4 regions of the Azoarcus sp. DN11 genome follow, and region 2 is predicted to be linked to each of the others. Evidence: predicted binding sites of a transcription regulator. Region 2 holds the regulator's gene; each other region holds the start of a gene.
The links. The regulator sigma-54, encoded in region 2, starts transcription at its own class of promoters, with help from an activator protein. The targets are predictions, from matches to a motif close to TGGCACGCTTNCTGCTNA.
Positions count from the first base shown of each region.

Region 1: a site for sigma-54 is predicted at 1,600-1,617, ahead of nirB (nitrite reductase large subunit NirB). Genes of this name have one in related genera too.
Region 3: a site for sigma-54 is predicted at 2,443-2,460, ahead of nifH (nitrogenase iron protein). Genes of this name have one in related genera too.
Region 4: a site for sigma-54 is predicted at 2,829-2,846, ahead of CDA09_RS22325 (TOBE domain-containing protein). Genes of this name have one in related genera too.

Region 1 is NZ_CP021731.1:1,002,803-1,008,485, forward strand. Features, by position in the region: gene CDA09_RS04550 (ABC transporter ATP-binding protein) at 1-17, shown strand, start outside; gene CDA09_RS04555 (methyltransferase) at 248-1,402, shown strand; gene nirB (nitrite reductase large subunit NirB) at 1,835-4,303, shown strand; gene nirD (nitrite reductase small subunit NirD) at 4,319-4,654, shown strand; gene CDA09_RS04570 (nitrate/nitrite transporter) at 4,684-5,683, shown strand, end outside.
Region 2 is NZ_CP021731.1:4,492,991-4,498,673, reverse strand. Features, by position in the region: gene ilvA (threonine ammonia-lyase, biosynthetic) at 1-502, opposite strand, end outside; gene hprK (HPr(Ser) kinase/phosphatase) at 598-1,539, opposite strand; gene ptsN (PTS IIA-like nitrogen regulatory protein PtsN) at 1,508-1,993, opposite strand; gene hpf (ribosome hibernation-promoting factor, HPF/YfiA family) at 2,130-2,456, opposite strand; gene CDA09_RS20870 (RNA polymerase factor sigma-54) at 2,474-3,916, opposite strand; gene lptB (LPS export ABC transporter ATP-binding protein) at 3,934-4,656, opposite strand; gene recX (recombination regulator RecX) at 4,643-5,092, opposite strand; gene recA (recombinase RecA) at 5,107-5,683, opposite strand, start outside.
Region 3 is NZ_CP021731.1:1,820,834-1,826,516, reverse strand. Features, by position in the region: gene nifK (nitrogenase molybdenum-iron protein subunit beta) at 1-8, opposite strand, end outside; gene nifD (nitrogenase molybdenum-iron protein alpha chain) at 20-1,489, opposite strand; gene nifH (nitrogenase iron protein) at 1,514-2,386, opposite strand; gene CDA09_RS23610 (NAD(+)--dinitrogen-reductase ADP-D-ribosyltransferase) at 2,636-3,457, shown strand; gene draG (ADP-ribosyl-[dinitrogen reductase] hydrolase) at 3,454-4,371, shown strand; gene nifT (putative nitrogen fixation protein NifT) at 4,337-4,549, opposite strand; gene CDA09_RS08335 (nitrogen fixation protein NifZ) at 4,546-4,887, opposite strand; gene nifB (nitrogenase cofactor biosynthesis protein NifB) at 4,972-5,683, opposite strand, start outside.
Region 4 is NZ_CP021731.1:4,787,820-4,793,502, reverse strand. Features, by position in the region: gene CDA09_RS22340 (putative bifunctional diguanylate cyclase/phosphodiesterase) at 1-1,111, opposite strand, end outside; gene CDA09_RS22335 (phosphate/phosphite/phosphonate ABC transporter substrate-binding protein) at 1,127-2,086, opposite strand; gene CDA09_RS22330 (TOBE domain-containing protein) at 2,261-2,689, opposite strand; gene CDA09_RS22325 (TOBE domain-containing protein) at 2,879-3,700, shown strand; gene modA (molybdate ABC transporter substrate-binding protein) at 3,758-4,510, shown strand; gene modB (molybdate ABC transporter permease subunit) at 4,524-5,195, shown strand; gene modC (molybdenum ABC transporter ATP-binding protein) at 5,192-5,683, shown strand, end outside.

The DNA.
Region 1 (5,683 bases), 1.5 Mb from region 2:
TGAAGCGGGCGGCTTGATCGCGCGGGTCGGCACCGGGTCGGGCAGGCATTTTGGGCGGCGCGCGGGTTGGCGGCGGCCCCCGTCGGTGCCGACCGGCTATGATGTCGGGCCTTACGGTACAAGGCTTTCCGATGTCCCCGACCCTGTCCGGCCGCCTCGCCGCGGCCCTCGCTGCATGTGCGCCGCTCGAAGCCGGATCCGCCGACGCTTGCCGGCTGTTTCCTGGCAGCGTGGAGGGGGCGTGCCGATGAACGGATTTCCACAAGTGGTCTGGGATGAGGAGGGCGAGCGCCATGCGCTGCGCTGGCGTTCGGAAAGCGGGAGCCCGCCGCCGCGCCGCGTGGTGCTGGTCGGCGACCAGACGCCCGCGGATCAAGCTTACCGCTGGGCGTGCGAGGGGACGGCCCTGCTTTACCGCGGCGATTACCAGAACGCGCGGCAGCTGCTGCTGGCGATGGGGCGCCGGGCGGACCGCAAGCCGCGGCGCGCCGGCAAGCCGACCAGTGCGCCGCCGAGTGCGGCCGAGGCCTTCCATCTTCACCGCCAGGCGCAGGCCCAGCGCGCCCGCACCCTCGGCATGCTGCTGCTGCCGGTCGATGCGGACCACAGCCTGCCCTTGCGCCGCGCGCCCGACGTCGCCCTGGCCTGTCGCGAGGCCTACGGCCCTGCCGACGAAGCGTATGCGGTATCGCTGCGCGAGCTGCTGGGGCTGATCGGGGCCCACGAATGGCGCAAGAAGGGGGTGCCGATCCCGGCGCTCGGGGCTTCCATCCATCCGCATTACGGCGTGTTTTCCCCGGTGCGTGGCGAATACGTCGACCTCGTCGCGCAGGCGCCCCTGCCCGCGGCGCTGGCGAGCGGCGCGCCGGCCTGCGACATCGGTACCGGCACCGGCGTGCTGGCGGCGCTGCTCGCGCAGCGCGGCGTGCGCCATGTGCTCGCGACCGACCAGGACCCGCGGGCGCTCGCCTGCGCGCGCGAGAACATCGCGCGGCTGGGCTTCGCCGCGCAGGTGGAGATCCTGCAGGCGGACATGTTTCCCGACGCCCGGGCGGCGCTCGTCGTGTGCAACCCGCCGTGGGTGCCGGCGCGCCCGTCGTCGCCGGTCGAAAACGCCGTGTATGACCCCGACAGCCGCATGCTGCGGGCTTTTCTCGACGGCCTCGCGGCGCATCTCGTGCCCGGCGGCGAGGGGTGGCTGGTTCTCTCCGATCTCGCCGAACATCTGGGCCTGCGCACGCGCGACGAATTGCTCGCGGCGATCGCGGGGGCGGGGCTGCAAGTGGTCGGGCGCCTCGATGCCCGGCCGCGCCATGCCAAGGCGCGCGACGCCGATGACCCCCTTCACGCCGCGCGGGCGGCCGAAATCACCTCGCTGTGGCGGCTCGCCGTGCGGGCGTGAAACCCATCCCCACCCCAGCCCTCCCCTTGAAGGGGAGGGAGACGTGGGTCGGGCGATGTGAGGTGCAATGTTGTGGTGCAGCATTGCCGCGTAATGCACCGAATTGGTGCGATAGCGATGTTCGCGCAATCTTCGCACGGGCAGGTCTTCAGGGAAAAATTCCTTTTAAAACAGCAATGTAATTTTGAATTGGGGGCTGGCACCCATCTTGCGATAAGGAGTCCGTAGGCCGGGGCAACGAGGCTCCGGCTTGAAATGCTTGATGCAGGGCATGCGGACAACGGCGTCCGTCGTTTCTTCGGGAGAGCGCTTCCGGAGGCGACGCGACGCCGTTTTTTTTTCGCCTTATGGAGTGGAGATCGATCATGGCCCTGACCCGCCGCGTCAACGCTTCCCCCGAATTCATCTCTTGCGCTGCCTGAAGGAGCCGCCATGAAAAAAATGAAACTCGTGATGATCGGTAACGGCATGGCCGGCTGCCGCACGCTCGAAGAGCTGCTGAAGCTCGCCCCGGACCTGTACGACATCACGGTGTTCGGCGCCGAGCCGCACGGCAACTACAACCGCATCCTGCTGTCGCCGGTGCTTGCGGGCGAGATGACGCTGCCGGAGATCATGCTCAACGATCTCGACTGGTACCGCGACAACGCCATCACGCTGCATGCGGGCAAGATGGTGACGAAGATCGACCGCGTGAAGCGCAAGGTCATCGCTGCCGACGGCACCGAGGCCGAGTACGACCGCCTGCTGATCGCGACCGGCTCGACCCCTTTCATCCCGCCGATTCCCGGCGCGGACCTGCCGGGCGTGCTCGCGTACCGCGACATCGGCGACACCGAGGCGATGATCGACGCCTCGACGAAGTACAAGCACGCGGTCGTGATCGGCGCGGGCCTCCTGGGCCTGGAAGCCGCGAACGGCCTGATGCTGCGCGGCATGAGCGTCACGGTGGTGCATCTGTCGGACTGGATCATGGAGCGTCAGCTCGACAAGCCCGCGGCCGACATGCTGCAGGCTTCGCTCGAAGCCAAGGGCATGAACTTCCTGCTTGCGAAGCAGACCGAGGCGCTGATCTGCGGTGAGGGTGGCAACAGCGCGGGCCGCGTCGCGGCGGTGCGCTTCAAGGATGGCATGGAGATTCCGGCGGATCTGGTTGTCGTCGCCGCCGGCATCCGCCCGAACTTCGCGCTGGCGGAATCGGCCGGCATCTACTGCGGCACGGGGCGTGCGCGCGGCATCGCGGTGTCCGACACGCTGCAGAGCGTGACCGACCCGCGCGTGTACGCGGTCGGCGAGTGCGTCGCGCACCGCGGCATCGCCTACGGCCTGGTCGCGCCGCTCTTCGAGCAGGGCAAGGTGTGCGCCAACCATCTCGCGAACTTCGGCATCGGCCGCTACGAAGGTTCGGTGACCTCGACCAAGCTCAAGGTGACCGGCATCGACGTGTTCTCGGCGGGCGACTTCTCGGGCGGCCCGGACACCGAGGACATCGTGCTGCACGACAAGCAGGGCGGCGTGTACAAGCGCATCGTGATCAAGCACAACCGCATCGTCGGCTCGGTGCTGTACGGCGACACCGCGGACGGCTCGTGGTACTTCCAGCTGATGAAGGACGGCCAGGACATCCATGCGATCCGCGACCACCTGATGTTCGGGCAGAACAACCTCGGCGACGCGGGCCACAAGGGCGAGAACAAGGCCGCTTCGATGCCGGACACCGCCGAGGTGTGCGGCTGCAACGGCGTGTGCAAGGGCACCATCGTCAAGGCGATCAAGGAGAAGGGTCTGTTCACGCTGGACGAGGTCAAGAAGCACACCAAGGCGGCGTCGTCCTGCGGCTCGTGCACGGGCCTCGTCGAGCAGATCCTCGCCTCGACGGTGGGCGGCGCCTATCAGGCGGTGTCGGCGCACGACAAGCCGGTGTGCGGCTGCACCGAGCTGTCGCACGGCGACGTGCGCAAGGCGATCCGCGACCACAAGCTGCTGAGCATCCCCGAGACGATGGAAACGCTGTCGTGGAAGACGCCGAACGGCTGCTCGACCTGCCGCCCGGCGCTGAACTACTACCTGATCTCGACCTGGCCGCACGAGGCGAAGGACGATCCGCAGAGCCGCTTCATCAACGAGCGTGCACACGCGAACATCCAGAAGGACGGCACCTATTCGGTCGTGCCGCAGATGCTGGGCGGCGTGACGACGCCGGCGGAGCTGAAGCGCATCGCCGAGGTCGCGGAGAAGTACAACGTGCCGACGGTGAAGGTCACCGGCGGGCAGCGCATCGACCTGCTGGGGATCAAGAAGGAAGACCTGCCGCACGTGTGGAAGGACCTCGGCATGCCCTCGGGCCACGCCTACGGCAAGAGCATCCGCACCGTGAAGACCTGCGTCGGCGCCGAGCACTGCCGCTTCGGCACGCAGCGTTCGATGTCCATGGGCATCGACCTCGAGAAGATGCTCTTCGGCATGTGGAGCCCGCACAAGGTGAAGCTCGCGGTGTCGGGCTGCCCGCGGAACTGCGCCGAGGCCGGCATCAAGGACGTCGGCGTGATCGGCGTCGATTCGGGCTGGGAACTGTATGTCGCGGGCAACGGCGGCATCAAGACGGAGGTGGCGCAGTTCCTGTGCAAGGTGCAGACGCGCGAGGAAGTCATGGAGTACTCGGGCGCCTTCCTGCAGCTCTATCGAGAGGAGGGCTACTACCTCGAGCGCACCGTGCATTACGTCGAGCGCGTGGGCCTGGAGCATGTGAAGAAGCACGTGCTGGAGAACGCGGAGAACCGCAAGGCGCTGTACGAGCGGCTGCTGTACGCGCTGCAGGACGCGAAGGATCCGTGGGCCGAGCGCTACGCCGCGGACGCCGCGCCGGCCGTGCGCCGCGAATTCGAAATTCTTGAAGCCTGAGACCGGAGCGAATCGATGAACACCTTTGAAATCAGCGTCGACGCCGGCTGGAAGGACATCTGTGCCGTCGAAGACATCCCCGTGCTCGGTTCGCGCGTCGTGAAGGCGGCGCGCGGCGGCGACATCGCGATCTTCCGCAACGCCGAGGGCGAGGTCTTCGCGCTGCACGACAAGTGCCCGCACAAGCAGGGTCCGCTGTCGCAGGGCATCGTGCATGGCCGTCAGGTCACCTGCCCGCTGCACAGCTGGAAGATCGAGCTCGACTCGGGCAACGCGGTCGCGCCGGATGTCGGCTGCACCAGGTCTTTCGAGGTGAAGGTCGAGGGCGGCCGCGTGCTGCTCAAGGTCTGATCCGATCGCATCGCAAAACGGGAAACGACATGGACAAGCAATCCTTCCTCAAGGCCGGGCATCCGCCGACGCTGCTGGCGGCCTTCCTGTACTTCGACCTGGCCTTCATGGTGTGGGTCATCCTCGGGCCGCTGGGCGTGCAGATCGCCACCGACCTGGGCCTGGACCACGCGCAGAAGGGCTTCATGGTCGCGGTGCCGGTGCTGGCCGGGGCGATCCTGCGCATCTTCATGGGCGTGCTCGTCGACCACCTGAAGCCCAAGATGGCCGGCGCGATCGGGCAGGTGATCGTGATCGGCGCGCTCTTTTTCGCGTGGCAGTTCGGCATCCACAGCTACGCGCAGACGCTGCTGCTGGGCGTGTTCCTCGGCTTCGCCGGCGCGGCCTTCGCGGTGGCGCTGCCGCTCGCGTCGCGCTGGTATCCGCCCGAGCATCAGGGCACGGCGCTGGGCATCGCCGGGGCCGGCAACTCGGGCACCGCGCTCGCGGCGCTGTTCGCGCCGGGCCTGGCGATAACCTACGGCTGGACCAACGTCTTCGGCCTCGCGCTGATCCCGCTGGTGCTGGTGTTCGCGTTCTACCTCGTCGTCGCGAAGGATGCGCCGGAGTGCCCGCCCGCGAAGCCCTTGACCGAGTACTTCAAGGTGCTGAAGGACAAGGACGCGTGGTGGTTCATGTTCTTCTACTCGGTGACCTTCGGCGGTTTCGTCGGCCTGGCGTCCTCGCTGAGCATCTACTTCAATACCCAGTACGGGCTCGATGCCAAGACGGCCGGCTACTTCACGGCCGCCTGCGTGTTCGCCGGCTCGATGGTGCGCCCGATCGGCGGGCGCGTCGCGGATCGCCTCGGCGGCATCAAGAGCCTGTCGGTGATGTACGTGCTGGCGTCGCTGTTCCTCGCGATCGTCGGGACCGGCCTGCCGCAGGCGTGGATGGCACTCGTCGTGTTCGTGCTGGCGATGCTGTCGCTGGGCATGGGCAACGGCGCGGTGTTCCAGCTCGTGCCGCAGCGCTTCCGCAAGGAGATCG
Region 2 (5,683 bases):
CGCGCAGGATCTCCATGCCGATCGTGCCCTGGCCGGCGATCACGTCGGGGTCGTCGTAGGGATGGACGAAGGTCAGCTTCTCGGCCTTCTCGAGCTCGACCGCGTGGGCGTAGGCGTCGGAATACGAGTCGCCCGCGAGCACCACCTCGCCGCCGCGCGCCTTGACCGCGTCGATCTTGATCTGCGGCGTCGAGGTCGGCATCACGATCACCGCGCGCACGCCCATCTTCTGCGCCGACAGCGCGACCCCCTGGGCGTGGTTGCCGGCCGAGGCGCAGATCACGCCGCGCTTGAGGGCCTGCGGCGGCAGGCGTGCCATCTTGTTGTACGCGCCGCGCAGCTTGAAGCTGAACACCGGCTGCATGTCCTCGCGCTTCAGGTAGATGCGGTTATGCACGCGCTCCGAGAGGTTCGTGGCGAGATCGAGCGGGGTTTCCTCGGCCACGTCGTAGACGCGGGCATTGAGGATCTTCTCCAGGTAATCCGGTGTTGCGGCAGTCATGGGGGGAGCCTTTGCGGGGAGGCGCAAAGACCTTGAGCGTATCAGCCGATGCGGCAGTGCGGCAAGAGCCCTGCCGGCGCAGGGCCTTCCGGCGATCAGAGGGTTTCGCCGTCGGCGTCGAGCAGGCGCTGCTGGCGGTCGATGAATTCCTGCGTCGAGTCGATGCCGCGCAGCTGCAGAATGGTCGAGCGCACGGCGGCCTCGAGCAGCACCGCGATGTTGCGTCCGGCGGCGACCGGCAGGGTCGTGCGGATCACCTGCACCCCGAGGATGCCCTGCGTCTCGCGGTGCACCGGCAGGCGCGAGGGGTCGGACTGGCCGGGCAGGCGGCGCTCGAGATGCACGATCAGGCGCAGGCGCATCTTCCGCCGGCACGCGGTCTCGCCGAAGATCGTGCGGATGTTGAGGATACCCAGGCCGCGCACCTCGATGAAATCCTTGAGCATCTCCGGGCAGCGCCCTTCGAGCACGGTCGGGGCGATGCGCGAGAACTCGACGATGTCGTCGGCGACGAGGCCGTGGCCGCGCGAGATCAGCTCCAGCGCGAGTTCGGATTTGCCGGCGCCGGAGCTGCCGGTGATGAACACGCCGATGCCCAGCACGTCCATGAACACACCGTGCAGGGACACCTTCTCGGCCAGTTCGCGCGACATGTAAAGGCGCAACTGGTCGATCACGCTCGCCGACGGCTGTGGCGTCGTGATCAGCGCGACGTCGGCGTATTCGCAGATGCCGCGCAGCAGCTCGGGGATCGCGCAGCCGTCGGCGACGATGATGGCCGGGGGACGCGCGCCGATGATCTCGGTGAGGTGGTGGGCAACCTTGTCGCTCGAGTGGCGGCCGGCCCACGCGAGTTCGGCGGCACCCAGGATCTGGATGCGCGTCGGGTGGATCAGGTTGAGGTGGCCGACGAGGTCGGCCGGCCAGATGCGTTCTTCGTTGACCGAAATGACGCGGTCGAGCCGGCCGCTGACGTGGGTCAGCTCCAGCTGTTCCCGGTGCAGGTCATACAGCCGCGCGACGCTGGTCTGCCGCATGCGGGCCCCAGGAGGCGAACAGCGAGTGGATGGTCGCGGCGTCGGGTGCGCTCTGCAGCTGATCGCGGAAGTCGCGGTCGCTGAACATCTGCGCGAGCTCCGACAGCAGCTGCAGGTGGGTCTCGTTGGCCTGTTCGGGCACCAGCAGCACGAACAGCATGGTGACGGGGCGACCGTCGGGCGCGTCGAACTGCACCGGTGCCGACAGGCGCAGGAAGGCGCCGGCGGCGTCCTTCAGGCCCTTGATGCGGCCGTGGGGAATCGCGATGCCCTGGCCCAGTCCGGTCGAGCCGAGGCGCTCGCGCGAGAACAGGCTGTCGAAGACGACGCTGCGGGCGACGCCCTGATTGTTTTCGAACAGGAGTCCGGCTTGTTCGAAGACGCGTTTCTTGCTGCTCGCGTCCAGGTCGATGACCACGTTCGAGGGGGGCAGGAGTTCGGCGATGAGGCTCATGCGGATCACCACCTGCGCGACAGGGCCCTTGCCGCTGCCGGGATGGTGCGGGAGGAGGCTCGGGGTGTGCGGCAGGCGCGGGTTGAAAACGCGCGAATTATAAACACACCCCGGACCCCCGGTGCGAGTTAAACGATCACAGTTCGGTCGGCTGCTGATGCTTCAGCGTGTCGTGGCCGTGATCGTAGTTCTTGTCCTTGTACTTGAGGACCTGGCGGTCGAGCTTGTCGACCATGCTGTCGATCGCGGCATACATGTCCGCGTCGTCGCTCTCGACGTAGATGTCCTTGCCGCGCACATGCAGGGTCACTTCGGCCTTCTGCCGCAGTTTATCCACCGACAGGATCACGCTGACGCTGGTCACGTTGTCGAAGTGGCGGATGACGCGGTCAAGCTTGGTGTTCACGTACTCGCGGATCGCGGGAGTGACTTCGACGTGATGTCCGGTGATGGTGAGATTCATGATGTTTCCTCGTATTGTCAGATCGTCTTGCGCAGGCTGACCGGCGGAATATTCAGGGACTCGCGATACTTGGCAATCGTCCGCCGCGCTACCACGATACCCTGTTGACCGAGCAATTCGGCAATTTTCGCGTCGGACAGGGGCTTTTTCCTGTCTTCGGCCTCCACCAGCTGGCGAATCAGTGCGCGAATCGCCGTGGAGGAAGCCGCCCCACCGGTGTCGGTGGCAACGTGACTGCCGAAAAAGTACTTCAACTCGAATACGCCACGCGGTGTGGCCATGAACTTCTGCGTTGTGACTCGCGAGACCGTCGATTCGTGCAGCTCGAGCTGGTCCGCGATCTCCCTCAACGTCAAAGGTCGCATTGCCACATCGCCATAATCGAAGAACTGTCGCTGCTGGTCAACGATGGCCTGCGAAACCCGCAGGATCGTGTCGAAACGCTGCTGCACGTTCTTGATCAGCCAGCGCGCCTCCTGCAGCTGGCTGGTAAGCGCGCCACCCGATCCGCGGTTCTGCTGCAGGATGCTGGCATAGAGCGAATTGATGCGCAGCTTGGGCATCGCCTCGGGGTTGAGCGACACCGTCCAGCGGCCGCGCAGCTTGCGCACGATGACATCCGGCAGGATGTAGCGCGTCTCCTGCACCGAGTGCTGCGAGCCCGGGTGCGGGTCGAGGCCGCAGATCAGCGCGTGCGCGGCGCGCAGCGCGTCGTCGTCGCAGCCGGTGGCGCGCTTGATGCGCACGAAATTGCGCTCGGCGAGCAGGTCGAGGTATTCGTCGACGATCCTGAGCGCGAGGTCGCGCGTCGCCCCCGGGAGCATCGCGCGCAGCTGCAGGCTCAGGCATTCCTGCGGATTGCGCGCGCCGATGCCGGCCGGGTCGAGGTGCTGCACGTGGCGCAGCGCGATCGTGAGGTCGTCGAGGTCGTACTCGAGTTCCGGCGGCAGCAGCGGCAGCAGTTCCTCGAGCGACTGGTTGAGGTAGCCGTCCTCGTCGAGCGCCTCGATGAGGAAGCGCACGAGGGCGCGGTCGCGATCGGAGAGCGGCGACAGGCTCACCTGCTGGTCGAGGTGGTCGCGCAGGCTGGTGCCGGCGGCCTGCAGCTCCTGGAAGTCGGTATCGTCGTCGTCGCGGTTCGACGAACCGCTGCTCGCGCTCGACCACTCGCCGGCCTCGTCGAAGTTGGCCGGTTCGCTCTCGCCCTGGGGCTCCTCGCTGGCGGCAGGGGTTTCTGACTGGCTGCCGGAATCGGTGGTGCCGCTCGGGGCCTGCGCTGCGCCGGGCGAAAAGTCGCTGCCGTCGCCGTCCTCGCGTTCGAGCATGGGGTTTTCGAGGAGAAAGCGTTCCAGCTCCTGGTTCAGCTCCAGCGTGGACAGCTGCAGCAGCTTGATCGACTGCTGCAGCTGCGGCGTCAGCGTGAGGTGCTGGGAGATCTTGAGCTGGAGGGACGGTTTCATGGCGCTGCTTCGGTGGCTCAGAGACGGAAATGCTCGCCGAGATAGACGCGGCGAACCTGTTCGTTGGCGACGATGTCGTCCGGGCGCCCGCTCGCGAGCACGCGCCCTTCGCTGATGATGTAGGCGCGGTTGCAGATGCCGAGCGTCTCGCGCACGTTGTGGTCGGTGATCAGCACGCCGATGCCGCGGTCGCGCAGGAAGCGGATGATCTTCTGGATGTCGAGCACGGCGATCGGGTCGACGCCCGCGAAAGGCTCGTCGAGCAGGATCAGGCGCGGGTCGGTCGCGAGCGCGCGGGCGATCTCGCAGCGGCGGCGCTCGCCGCCGGACAGCGAGACGGCGGTGTTGTCGCGCAGGTGGGCGATGCCGAGCTCATCGAGCAGCTCTTCGAGGCGCTCGTCGATGCGGTCGCGGCCGAGGCCCTGCAGCTCCAGCACGGCGCGGATGTTCTCGGCGACGGTGAGCTTGCGGAAGACGCTCATTTCCTGCGGCAGGTACGAGAGGCCGAGGCGCGCGCGCGAATGCACGGGCAGGTGCGTGAGCTCGGCGTCGTCCAGGCGGATGTCGCCGCCGTCGGCGCGCACCAGCCCGACGATCATGTAGAAACAGGTGGTCTTGCCGGCGCCATTCGGCCCGAGCAGGCCGACGACTTCGCCGCTGCCGACCTCGAAGCCGACGTCGTGCACGACGGTGCGTGCCTTGTAGCGCTTCTGCAGTCCGGCGACCTTAAGCAGATTCATCGGGATTCTCTTTCAATATCTTGCGGATCACGTCGGTGCCGAAGCCGCGGCTTTGCAGGAAGCGCGCCTGCCGCGCCCATTCGCGCGCATCGCCGGGCGGCGCGCCGAACTTGCCGCGCCACACGGCCCGCGCACGCTCGGTGTCGTCCTCGCCCGACTCCGCGGCAATGGCGGCGTCGATCGTGTCGCGCGCCACGCCGCGCCGCGCGAGCTCGCTGCGCAGGCGCGAGGTGCCGAAGCGTGCGGCCTTGCCGCGCACCCACGCTTCGGCGAAGCGGTCGTCGCTGAGCAGGCCGAGTTCGGTGATGCGGTCGAGCACGTCGCCGATCTCTTCGGCCGAGCCGTGCGGGGCGAGCTTGCGGGCGAGTTCCGCGCGCGAGTGGTCCCGCCGCGCGAGGTGCCGCAGCGCGCGTTCCCGCAGGCCGGTCTCCGCCATGGGCGAGGCCGGCGTCAGGCCGCTTCGACGGCCGGTTGCGCGGGTTCGGCTGGCAATTCCTTGAGGCCGACGGTGACGCGCACCTTGTTCTCGATCTCGCGCGCGAGCGCGGGGTTCGCGCGCAGGAATTCGCGCGAATTGTCCTTGCCCTGACCGATCTTGTCGCCGTTGTACGCGTACCACGCGCCCGACTTGTCGACGATCTTGTGCTGCACGCCGAGGTCGATGATCTCGCCTTCGCGCGAGATGCCTTCGCCGTAGAGGATGTCGAAGTGCGCTTCCTTGAACGGGGGCGAGACCTTGTTCTTGACGACCTTGCAGCGCGTTTCGGAGCCGACGACCTCGTCGCCCTTCTTGATCGCGCCGGTGCGGCGGATGTCGAGGCGCACGGAGGCGTAGAACTTGAGCGCGTTGCCGCCGGTGGTGGTTTCCGGGTTGCCGAACATCACGCCGATCTTCATGCGGATCTGGTTGATGAAGATCACCAGCGTGTTGGTGCGCTTGATGTTCGCCGTGAGCTTGCGCAGCGCCTGGCTCATCAGGCGGGCCTGCAGGCCGGGCAGCTGGTCGCCCATCTCGCCTTCGATTTCG
Region 3 (5,683 bases), 2.3 Mb from region 2:
TGAGCCATGCTGATTCTCCTTACTTTTTCCAGGGCGCCTTGGTCAGCGACCACACGGGGCTGTTGATCGCCATGTCCATGTCGCGGGCGAAGATCGCGAAGCCGTCGTAGCCGTGGTAGGGGCCGGAGTAGTCCCAGCTGTGCATCTGGCGGAAGGGGATGCCCATCTTCTGGAAGATGTACTTCTCCTTCACGCCGGAGCCGATCAGGTCGGGGCGGATCTTCTCGGCGAACTTCTCCAGTTCGAAGCCGGAGACGTCGTCGTAGATCAGGGTGCCGTCCTTGATGTAGCCGGTGGTGCGCTGGTAGTCGTCGCCGTGGCCGAACTCGTAGCCGGTGCCGACCACTTCCATGCCCAGGTCCTCATAGGCGCCGATGACGTGGCGCGGGCGCAGGCCGCCGACGTAGAGCATCACCTTCTTGCCTTCCAGGCGCGGCTTGTACTTGGCGATCACGTCGGCGCACAGCTGCTCGTGCTTGGCGATGACCTTCTCGGCGTTGGCCTTGATGGTGTCGTCGAAGAGCGCGGCGATCTTGCGCAGGGACTCGGCGATCTTGGTCGGGCCGAAGAAGTTGTACTCCATCCAGGGCACGCCGTACTTCTCCTCCACGTGCCGCGCGATGTAGTTCATCGAGCGGTAGCAGTGCAGCAGCAGCACCTTGGCCCGCGGCATCATCTCGATTTCCTTGAGGGTCGCATCGCCGGTGCCCTGGCCGATGACCCGCAGGCCCATCTCCTCGAGCAGGATGCGCGAGGCCCAGGCGTCGCCGCCGATGTTGTAGTCGGCCATCAGCACCACGTCGTAGGGGGTGGACTCGAAAGGCGCCTCGTAGTCCGCCTTGTCGAACACCCAGTCGCGGATCGCGTCGTTGGCGATGTGGTGGCCCAGGGACTGGGACACGCCGCGGAAGCCTTCGCAGCGCACCGGGACCACGGTCAACCCGGTCTCCTTGTGCTTCTTCTTCGCGACCGCCTCGATGTCGTCGCCGATGAGGCCGATGGGGCACTCGGACTGCACCGAGACACCCTTGGCCAGCGGGAAGACGGTCTTGAGCTCGTCGATCAGCTTGTCCAGCTTCTTGTCGCCGCCGAAGACGATGTCCTTCTCCTGGAAGTCGGACGTGATTTGCAGGGCGGCGAAGCTATCCACGCCCGAGGTGCCGTTGGCGTAGTTGCGGCGGGTAGCCCAGGAGTACTGGCCGCAGCCCACGGGACCGTGGGAGACGTGCACCATGTCCTTGATCGGACCCCACACCACACCCTTGGAACCGGCGTAGGCGCAGCCGCGGATGGTCATCACACCGGGCAGGGACTTGATGTTGGACTTGACACCGCAGTCGGGCTTGCCTTCCTCGTACACGTTGAGGTGCTTGGCGCGCTTCTTCCCGGCCTTCTCCGGGTAGGTCGCGAGGACCTCCTGGATGAGGGCCCTCCTGTCGGCAACTTCGCGGGTCTTGTCATCCGCAGTTTCGTCGATTACAGCACTCATCTCGATTCTCCTGTGCGCTGGCGCTTAGGCCACGGCCTTGGCCTTGCCGACGATGCTGTCGTCTTCCTTCTGCATGATCCCGAACTCGAGCAGCAGGTCTTCCAGCTCTTCCATGCTGATCGGGGTGGGGATAGTGCCGTTGCCCTTGTTGGCATGCACCTTGCGCGCGAGTTGGCGGTATTCCTCGGCCTGCTTGCACTCGGGATCGTATTCAAGGACCGTCATGCGGCGCAGTTCGGCGTGCTGGACGACGTTGTCGCGCGGCACGAAGTGGATCAAGGAGGTGCCAAGGCGCTTCGCCAGCGCGTCGGCCAGTTCCCATTCCTTGTCGGTCTGGCGCTCGTTGCACACCAGGCCGCCCAGGCGCACGCCGCCGGTGTTGGCGTACTTCAGGATGCCCTTCGAGATGTTGTTCGCGGCGTACATCGCCATCATCTCGCCGGACATGACGATGTAGATTTCCTGGGCCTTGTTCTCGCGGATCGGCATCGCGAAGCCGCCGCACACCACGTCGCCGAGCACGTCGTAGGAGACGTAATCCACGCCGTCGTAGGCACCGTTCTCCTCGAGGAAGTTGATCGCGGTGATGACGCCACGGCCGGCGCAGCCGACGCCGGGTTCCGGGCCGCCCGACTCGACGCAGCGGATGTCGCGGTAGCCGACGCGCAGCACGTCCTCGAGCTCCAGGTCCTCCACCGAGCCGGCCTCGGCGGCGAGCGAGAGCACCGTGTCCTGCGCCTTGGCGTGCAGGATCAGGCGGGTCGAGTCGGCCTTCGGGTCGCAGCCGACGATGAGGATCTTCTGGCCCATTTCGGCCAGCGCCGCGAGGGTGTTCTGGGAGGTGGTGGACTTGCCGATCCCGCCTTTGCCGTAGAACGCGATTTGACGCAGACTCATTTCAACTCTCCTTGAGTGGTTTAACTGGCATCCGGCGAGGCCGGCACGACCTCCTTTCAGCAATGGCTGTGCCAAGCGCTGCAAAACCGGCGGAAACGCCCGTCTGGCGCGGCTTTCCGGCGATCTCGGGGGCCACGTGGAGGCATGTCGCGAAGCCGACAAATGCGTGGTCCTGTCCCACACGCGACGTGTCGGCAGTGGCGCCGAAGCGACGCCGGCGGCACGGCGCGCTTCTTGCACGGGGCGGGCATGGACTCCCCGCGCTCCCTTCCGCCCCTCCCGATCGGCCACAGCACGAACCTGATCGGCGTCCCCACCGCCGTGCTGGCAAGCAGCGCCTTCCAGGACACCCCGCTGCCGCTTGCCATCAGCGGCGTGCGGCAGACGAACGGGGCGCTCTTCGCGATGCTCCACGACGCCCGCTCCGCGAGCGATGCGGTTGCGGCATTCCGGATCTACATGCGCGCCGTATTCGATCTGGATGGCCCGCCGGAGCGCGACGCCGCCGGCCGCAGGCGCTATCGTGCGAACTATCAGCGGCTGCTGCGCGGCTGGGGATTCGATGCCAACGGCAAGGAGGGGGCGGTGCTCAAGGGCTGGGTGGAGTCGCGCTTCGGCCTGCTGCCGACCTTCCACAAGGAGATCCTGGGGCGCTATCCGTCCCCCGCATGGATGGCCTATACGGAGGAGAAGATGGCGGCGCGCTTCCACAACAACTGCATCCTCTTGCAGCTCGACCTGCTCTACGAGTTCGCGCAGCGCTTCCTGCGCCGCTGGCTCTACCCCGGGCGCAGCCACGTCACCCTCTACCGCGGCGTGAACGACTTCGGCGAGCATCTGCTGGTCGAGCGCCTCGACCGCAGGCGCGCTGTCGTACGACAGAACAATCTCGTCTCGTTCACGACACAACGCGACGTGGCCGACCAGTTCGGCGACACGATCCTCGAAGTGGACGTGCCGCTGTCGAAGATCCTCTATTGCAACGCGATGGCCCCCGGGCCGGTGCTGCGCGGCGAAGGCGAGGTGCTGGTGATCGGCGGCGACTACCGCGTGCGGCTGGGCTACCTGTGAGCGGCGAACCCACCCTGCTCGACCGCGCCCGTGGCGCCTACCTGGGGCTCGCGGTGGGCGACGCCCTGGGGGCGACCGTGGAGTTCCTCACTCCCGGCGAGATCCGCCACCAGTACGGCGAGCTGAAGGACATCGTGGGCGGCGGCTGGCTCAGGCTGAAGGCGGGCCAGGTGACCGACGACACGCAGATGTCGCTCGCCCTCGGCGAAGCGATCCTCGTCGCAGACGGCTGGCACCTGCCGACCATCGCCGAGCACTGGCTCGCATGGCTGAAGGGCAAGCCGATCGACGTCGGCAACACCTGTCGCCGCGGCCTTGCCCGCTACGGGCGCGAGGGCAGCCTGCACGGCCCGGCGAACGACGGCGATGCGGGCAACGGCGCGCTGATGCGCAACCTGCCGACGGTGCTGCTGGCCCACTACGACCCGGCCCTGCTGCACCGCCTGTCGATCGACCAGGCCCGCATCACCCACCATCACCCGCTGTCGGACGCCGCCACCGAGGCGCTCGCGCAGATGACCGCGGCGCTGCTTCACGGTGCGAAGCGCTCCGAGGTGATCGGCATCGCGCAGGATCTGGTGGCGCGCCACCGGCAGTTCCGCTTCGCCCCCTACCCGGGGCGCACCAGCGCCTACGTCGTGGACACGGTGCAGACGGTACTGCACGCCTTCTTCACCAGCGCGGGTTTCGAGGATTGCCTGCGGCGGACGGTGAACCTCGGCGGCGACGCCGACACCACCGGTGCCATCGCCGGCATGCTGGCCGGGGCGCGCTGGGGCGCGGCGGCGATTCCCGCGCGCTGGCTACGCAAACTGGAGCGGCCGGCACGTGCCGCCATCGAGCGGCAGGTGCCGGCCCTCCTCGCCCTGGGCGACGCAATCAGTCGCCGGCCAACCGCCGCGCCTCGACCGTGACCGGCAGGCGGGTGTCGAAGGGCAGGTCCGGCAGCTCCAACTGCCAGCCGTTGTCGAGCGTGGCCGTGCTGCCCCACAGACGGTCGTCCGCCAGTTCGACGATGCGCGCCTCGAGGTCCTTCTTCGGCACGTAGATGGAATAGCCACCGCCCGCTTCCTTGCGTACTGTCACTTTCATGCTGTTGCCTCCATGGATTCCGCGAGGCCGCCGATGACCTCGCCGGGGACGTCGGCATCGTCCGCCGCGATGCGGTCGAGGGAGCGCAGTTCGCGCCCCTTCATGCCCACCACGTAGCCGCGGTCGACGAAATCGATGCCGTAGATGTAGAACTGCTGCAGGAAGGAGCCGATGCTCTTGACGTAGCCGACATCCCCCTTCTTCACCAGCAGGTCGCCGAGTTCCTTGCCGCCGAAGGTGCCGTCGTTGCGCACGTTCTTGCGCGAGACGACCTTTTCGCCGTAGTCGAAGGCGGGCGGGCCGTCGAGTTCGACGAAGTCCGAGTCGCGGGCTAGCATGCCGGCCCTCGCAAGGCGGCCGTGGCGGAAGTGAGGGTGAGACACATCGTCGTTCTCCTGAAGGTCGATGAAGTATTGCGAAGCTCAGGCGGCGGACGCCGCAACAGCCTGGCGGGCGACGGTTTTGCCGAACCAGTCGAGGAGCGAAGCCTCGATGTATTCGTGGGCGTAGTCCTCCACCGCAGCGATGCCCGCCGCGGCCAGGTCCTTGCGCGGGCAGTGGCCGATCTTCGCCACCAGCACGGCACTGCAGCCGGCCAGCGCCTGCACGATGCCGGGCATCGCCTCGTCGTCCTCATAGCCGCCCTGGCAATAGAGCTCCACCTTGCGATGTCCAACGAATCTCGCGCCGGCGGCAGAGACCTCGTAGATCTGGAATTCCTCGGCGTGGCCGAAGTGCTGGTTGATGCGCCCTGAGCCCTTGGTGGCCACCGCCACCAGCCGGGATGCATCGACTTGCCCGGCTACGACCGGCAGGGCCGCCAGCGCCACCTGGCGCGCCGCCGCCTGATCGCCCCGCTCCTTGTCCACGAAGGCACGGTAGGCTTGGCGGGCCTCCACCACGCGTGCCGGCTCGATGCCCGCGGCGATCGCTGCGATGCTCTCCATGCCGAACTCGCCGCCGCGATCCTCGCCGAGCATGCCCACGGCGTCGGCGCGGCACTGCCGGCAGTGGCGCATCAGCTGCATGTCGCCCTCGCAGCGGTCCTGCAGGGCCTTCAGCTCCTCGGGCGTCGGCCCGCGCTGGCCGGTGAGACCGAAGTGGGTGCCATGGGCCGGGTCGGAGATGAGCGGC
Region 4 (5,683 bases), 290 kb from region 2:
AGTGCACGACCACGTCGCGGCCGTCCAGCGCCACCGGTTCGGCCACCGCCTCGAGCAGCCGGCCGGCCACATCCCTGGCGTCGTTCACCTGGCCGAGGCGCGGCAGCAGCACCAGGAATTCGTCGCCGCCAAGGCGCGCGAGCGTGTCCTCCTCGCGCAGGCGCGCGCGGATGTTGGCGCTCACGCGAGCGAGCAGGCGGTCGCCGGCGGCGTGCCCCATCGTGTCGTTGACGATCTTGAAGTCGTCCAGGTCGATGAACATCAGCGCGAAGCGCTGCTGCTGACGATGCGCCGAACGGATCTCCTGCTGCAGCCGCTCGACCGCGAGCATGCGGTTCGGCTGGGCCGTCAGCGAATCGTAGTTCGCCTGGTAGTGCAGCTTGGCCTGCTCGCGCCGGATCTCCAGCGTCATCGCGTTGAAGGTCTCGCCGAGGCGCCCCAGCTCGTCGTCGGAGGTCACCGGCACGAGCGTGAATTCGCCGCGCCCGACATCGCGCGAGACCTCGATCAGGCGCTGCACCGGACGCATCACGCTGTACCGGAACACGAGGTGGATCGCGACGCTCAGGAACACGATGATCGCCGCATAGATGCCGAACTGCTGCAGGAGCTGCTCGCGCGCCTGCGTGGCGAGTTCCGCGCGGCTGATGCCGACCTGCAGGCGGCCCAGCGGGTGACCGTCGTGCACGATCGGGAACTCGATCGGGATCACGTCGGGCAGCGCCGCGAGCTCGCGGACCAGCGTCTGCAGGCGGGGCGGCGGCAGATGATCCGGCGCCCGCCCGTCGATGGCGAGGCGGCTGCGGATGTGCGGATCTTCGCCGTCCACATAGGACGTCAGCGGCCGCCCGTCATTGTCGACGATCACGCCGTAGACGACGTCGCGCTGCCGGCTGACCTCGCGCGCGTAAGCGTCGAGGGTCAGGAAATCGAGCCCGAGGATCGCCTCGGGGCTGATCAGCGCGATCAGGCTGCCCAGCACGCGGCCGCGCTCGTTGAGCTGCTGCTCCAGGAGGTGGTGCTGGCTGCGCAGGAAGAACCAGGCGTTCGGCGCCAGCGTGACCGACAGGATGCCGGCCACGGTGAGGATGAACTTGCTCGCAAGGCGCAAGGGCGCTCTCCGTGCTCAGCGCGGGAGGTCGAGCGTCGGCATGACCTTGCGGATGATGCGGCGGTGAGGATCGTAGTCGGCGTCGCGCGCCGGGCCGAAACCGGTCATCTCGGCCCGGGCGAGGATCGCGCGCCCCTCCGCGTGCGCTGACAGTCCGACCAGCAGCGCCTGGATGCGCATGGCGAGCGCCTGCGGCATGTCCTTGCGCACGGCCCAGGGCAGGTGCAGCACGCGCTCGGTCATACCGAGGTGGGTCACGGTGCCGGAGTCCATCGCGTCGCGCACCACGGGCAGATCGATCAGGATGTCGCCCGCCCCGCTCGCGTCGGCCTGGCCGTGGTACAGCGCGATCAGCGCATTGGGCGGATTCTTGGAGAACACCGTCTCGTAGTCGCCGGGCTTCAGTCCCGCCTCGAGCAGCAGGTAGCTCGGCAGGATGTAGCTCATCATCGCGTCCGTGCCGCCGCCGAACACGATCCTGCGCCCGCGCAGCTGGGCGATCGCGTTGATGCCGCTGTCCTTCCTGACGTAGAGTGCGCCGGCGACCGTGCCGGTGCCGAATTCCTCGTTGTGCGCGATCACGCGGTACTTGTCGGCGGAGCGGACGTAGTGGAACTGGTTGTAATGGACGATATCGAAGCGCCGTTGTTCGACGCCGTCCCAGAACGCGTCGAAATCCTTCGCGGTGACAAGCCGGACCTCGCGCCCGAGCTGGCGCCCGAGGTAGGCGGCGAGCGGGGCGTAGAGTTCCGTGGTCAGCGTCGCCTGGCGCCGCGGGAAGATCCCCATCACGAGCGGCGGCTCGCCCGCGGCCAGTGCGGCAGGGATCGAGCGTTCGGCGAGCGACAGCCCGAGGCCCGCCAGCAGCCCGAGCAGGATGCGGCGACGACCGGCGGGCCTGGCACCCATGCCGCACGCTGATGTATCGGCGAGCGTTTGCCTGGCGCCTCCCGCGCCCTTCATGACCGTGCTCATTCCTGCTGTCCCCTTTGAATCGTGTGGAGCGGTGCCCGGGTTACGGGCACATCGGCCGCGTGCTTGTTCTTATTGGTGCAAACCCTGCGGCGCAAGCAGCGGGAGCATGAACGGGGTTGCGGCGGAATTCAAGGCCTTCGGTTTGCGGACTGCGTGATGGATTCCACGGCTCCGCTAGTCCGGCACCCCGAGGATCACATGCGAGGCCTTGATCACCGCGGTGGCGGGCGCTCCCGGTTTGAGGCCCAGCTCGCCGACCGCTTCCCGGGTGACGATCGCGGCGATCTCGCTGCCGCCGGCGAGCGTCAGCACGACCTCGGCGTTCACGGCGCCGGGCGCCACCGACTTGACCGTGCCGGCGAGGCAGTTGCGCGCCGACAGGTGCACGCCGCCGGCGCCGGTCATCAGCATCACCCACGGCGCCTTGACCAGCGCGACGAGCTCGCGGCCGACCGCGAGACCGAGCGCCCGCACGCTTTCCATCGTGACGATCGCGACGAGGTGGTCGCCGCCGGCGAGCACCAGGTCGACCTCGGCATTGACCGCGCCCGGCGTCAGGGCATCGATCTTGCCGTGAAACACGTTGCGTGCGCTGACTTTCATCGCGGGCTCCTCGTGTCGGTTGTGTGTCGGGATTGCGACACCGTTGTATGGTTAAATACATACAATCTGCGGTGGCGACGATCGGTATCTCCGCGAGGCACTCTACAGGCGTCAGTGACACGGGCGCAACAGCGGAATCTGGCATGCGAATCGCTATATAGTGGTGACTACATAAAGGAAGATTCACGGATGAACTCCCCGGGTCCGCGCCGATTCATCGGGCGCCTCGCGATCGAGGCCGACGTGGGCACGGCCCTGTCGGACACGCGCATCCGTCTGCTCGAGGAGATCGACCGGCGCGGCTCGATCAGCCAGGCGGCGAAGGCCGTGCCGCTGTCGTACAAGGCGGCGTGGGACGCGGTCGACGCCGTGAACAACCTCGCCCCCGAGCCGCTCGTGGTGCGCGTCACCGGGGGGCGCCAGGGTGGCGGCACGCAGCTCACCGGGTACGGCCGGCGCGTCGTCGCGATGTACCGCGCGCTCGAGATCGAATACCAGGCGACGCTCGACCGCCTCGCCGCGCGCCTTGACGATCTCGGGCCGGTCGGTATCCGCGAGTTCCAGACCCTGATGCACCGCATGGCGATGAAGACCAGCGCGCGCAACCAGTTCACCGGCCCGATCACCGGGTTGCGCGACGGCGGCGTGGATTACGAGGTGCGCCTGCGCCTCGACCGCGACACCGAGATCGTCGCCGTGATCACGAAGGAAAGCGCGGAGAACCTGGCGCTGGCGATCGGCAAGGAGGTGTGCGCGCTGGTGAAGTCCTCGTCTGTGCTGCTGACGACCGATGCCGACCTGCGCATCACCGCGCGCAACCGCCTGTGGGGCGAGGTGGCGGCGGTCCACGCCGGCTCGGTCAACGACGAGGTCACGCTGCAGCTGCCGTCCGGGCGCAGCGTCACGGCGGTCGTCACGCACGGCAGCTGCGCGGCCCTCGGCCTCGCGGTCGGCGTGCCGGCGTGTGCGCTGTTCAAGTCTTCCAGCGTGATCCTCGCGACTTGGGACTGAACCCCCGGGTCATCATTTTCCGCCTTTGCCCCCGTTCCCGCCCCCAAGGAGTGCCCCATGAAAGCCGTCCTCGCCCGCCTGCTGTGCGCCGCCGCCGTCCTGTCGTGCGGGACCGCCCCGGCCGCCGAAGTCAGCGTCGCGGTCGCCGCGAACTTCACCGCGCCGATGCAGAAGATCGCCGCCGAGTTCGAGCGCGACACCGGGCACAAGGCGCGCCTCGCGTTCGGCGCGACCGGCAAGCTCTACGCGCAGATCACGAACGGCGCGCCCTTCGAGCTCTTCCTGTCCGCCGACGACACCACGCCGGCGAAGCTCGAACAGGAGGGCGTGGCGGTCGCGGGCAGCCGCTTCACCTACGCGATCGGCAGGCTGGTGCTGTGGTCGGCGCAGCCCGGCGTCGTGGACGACAAGGGCGAGGTGCTGAAGCGCGGCGCCTTCGCGCATCTTGCCGTTGCGAACCCGAAGACCGCGCCCTACGGCGCGGCGGCGATGGCAGTGCTGCGCAGGCTGGGGCTGGCCGATGCGCTCGCGCCGAAGCTCGTCACCGGCGAGAACATCGCCCAGACCCACCAGTTCGTCGCCAGCGGCAATGTGGAGCTGGGCTTCCTCGCGCTGTCGCAGGTGTGGGCGGACGGCCGGCTGACCGGCGGTTCGGCGTGGCAGGTGCCGGCCGAGCTGCACGAACCGCTGCGCCAGGACGCGGTGATCCTCGCCGCCGGGCGCGACAAGCCGGCCGCGCGCGCACTGGCCGACTACCTGCGCGGCGCGAAGGCGGCCGCGATCATCAGATCCTACGGTTACGGGCTGTGAGGCGGGCGCAGGCATGACAAGCGTGGTCGACCTCGCGGCGATCGGCCTGACGCTGGAACTGGCGGCGGTGACGACCACGATCCTGCTCGTGCTCGGCACGCCGGTGGCGTGGTGGCTCGCGCGCACGCGTTCGGCGTTCAAGGGCGCGGTCGGCGCGGTGGTCGCGCTGCCGCTGGTGCTGCCGCCGACCGTGATCGGCTTCTACCTGCTCGTGACGATGGGGCCGCACGGGCCGATCGGCCAGTTCACGCAGGCGCTGGGCATCGGCCTGCTGCCGTTCAGCTTTGCGGGGCTGGTCGTCGGCTCGGTGTTCTACTCCCTGCCCTTCGTCGTCCAGCCGCTGCAGCAGGCCTTCGAGGCGATCGGCGAACGGCCGCTGGAAGTCGCCGTGACGCTGCGTGCGGGCGCGCTCGATACCTTCTTCAGCGTCGTGCTGCCGCTCGCGCGTCCGGGTTTCGTCACCGCGGCGGTGCTGGGCTTCGCGCACACGGTGGGCGAGTTCGGCGTGGTGCTGATGATCGGCGGCAACATCCCGGACAGGACGCGCGTCGTGTCGGTGCAGATCTACAACCACGTCGAGGCGCTGGAATACGCCGAGGCGCACTGGCTCTCCGCCGGCATGGTCGTGTTCAGCTTCCTCGTGCTGTTGCTGCTCAACCGCCGCAAGCGCGGGAGCGTGCGATGAGCCTCGCCGCAGCGCAGGCCGCGACCGGCATCGAGGCGCGTTTCCGCCTCGCCTGGCCCGGTTTTGCGCTCGAGGCCGCGCTGCAGCTGCCCGCGCGCGGCGTCAGCGCGCTGTTCGGGCATTCGGGTTCGGGCAAGACGTCGCTGCTGCGCTGTCTCGCGGGCCTGGAGCGCGCCCGCGACGGCTTCCTCGCGGTGCGCGGCGAGGTGTGGCAGGACGAGGCGCGCGGGCTGTTCGTGCCGACGCATCGCCGCCCGCTCGGTTACGTGTTCCAGGAGGCGAGCCTGTTCCCGCACCTGTCGGTGCGGCGCAACCTCGAATTCGGCATGCGGCGCGTCGCGGCGGCCGAGCGGCGGGTGTCGCTCGATCACGCGATCGCGCTCCTCGGCATCGAGCCGCTGCTTGGCCGCATGCCCGAGCGGCTGTCGGGCGGCGAGCGCCAGCGCGTCGCGATCGCGCGGGCGCTCGCGACCAGTCCGCGCCTGCTG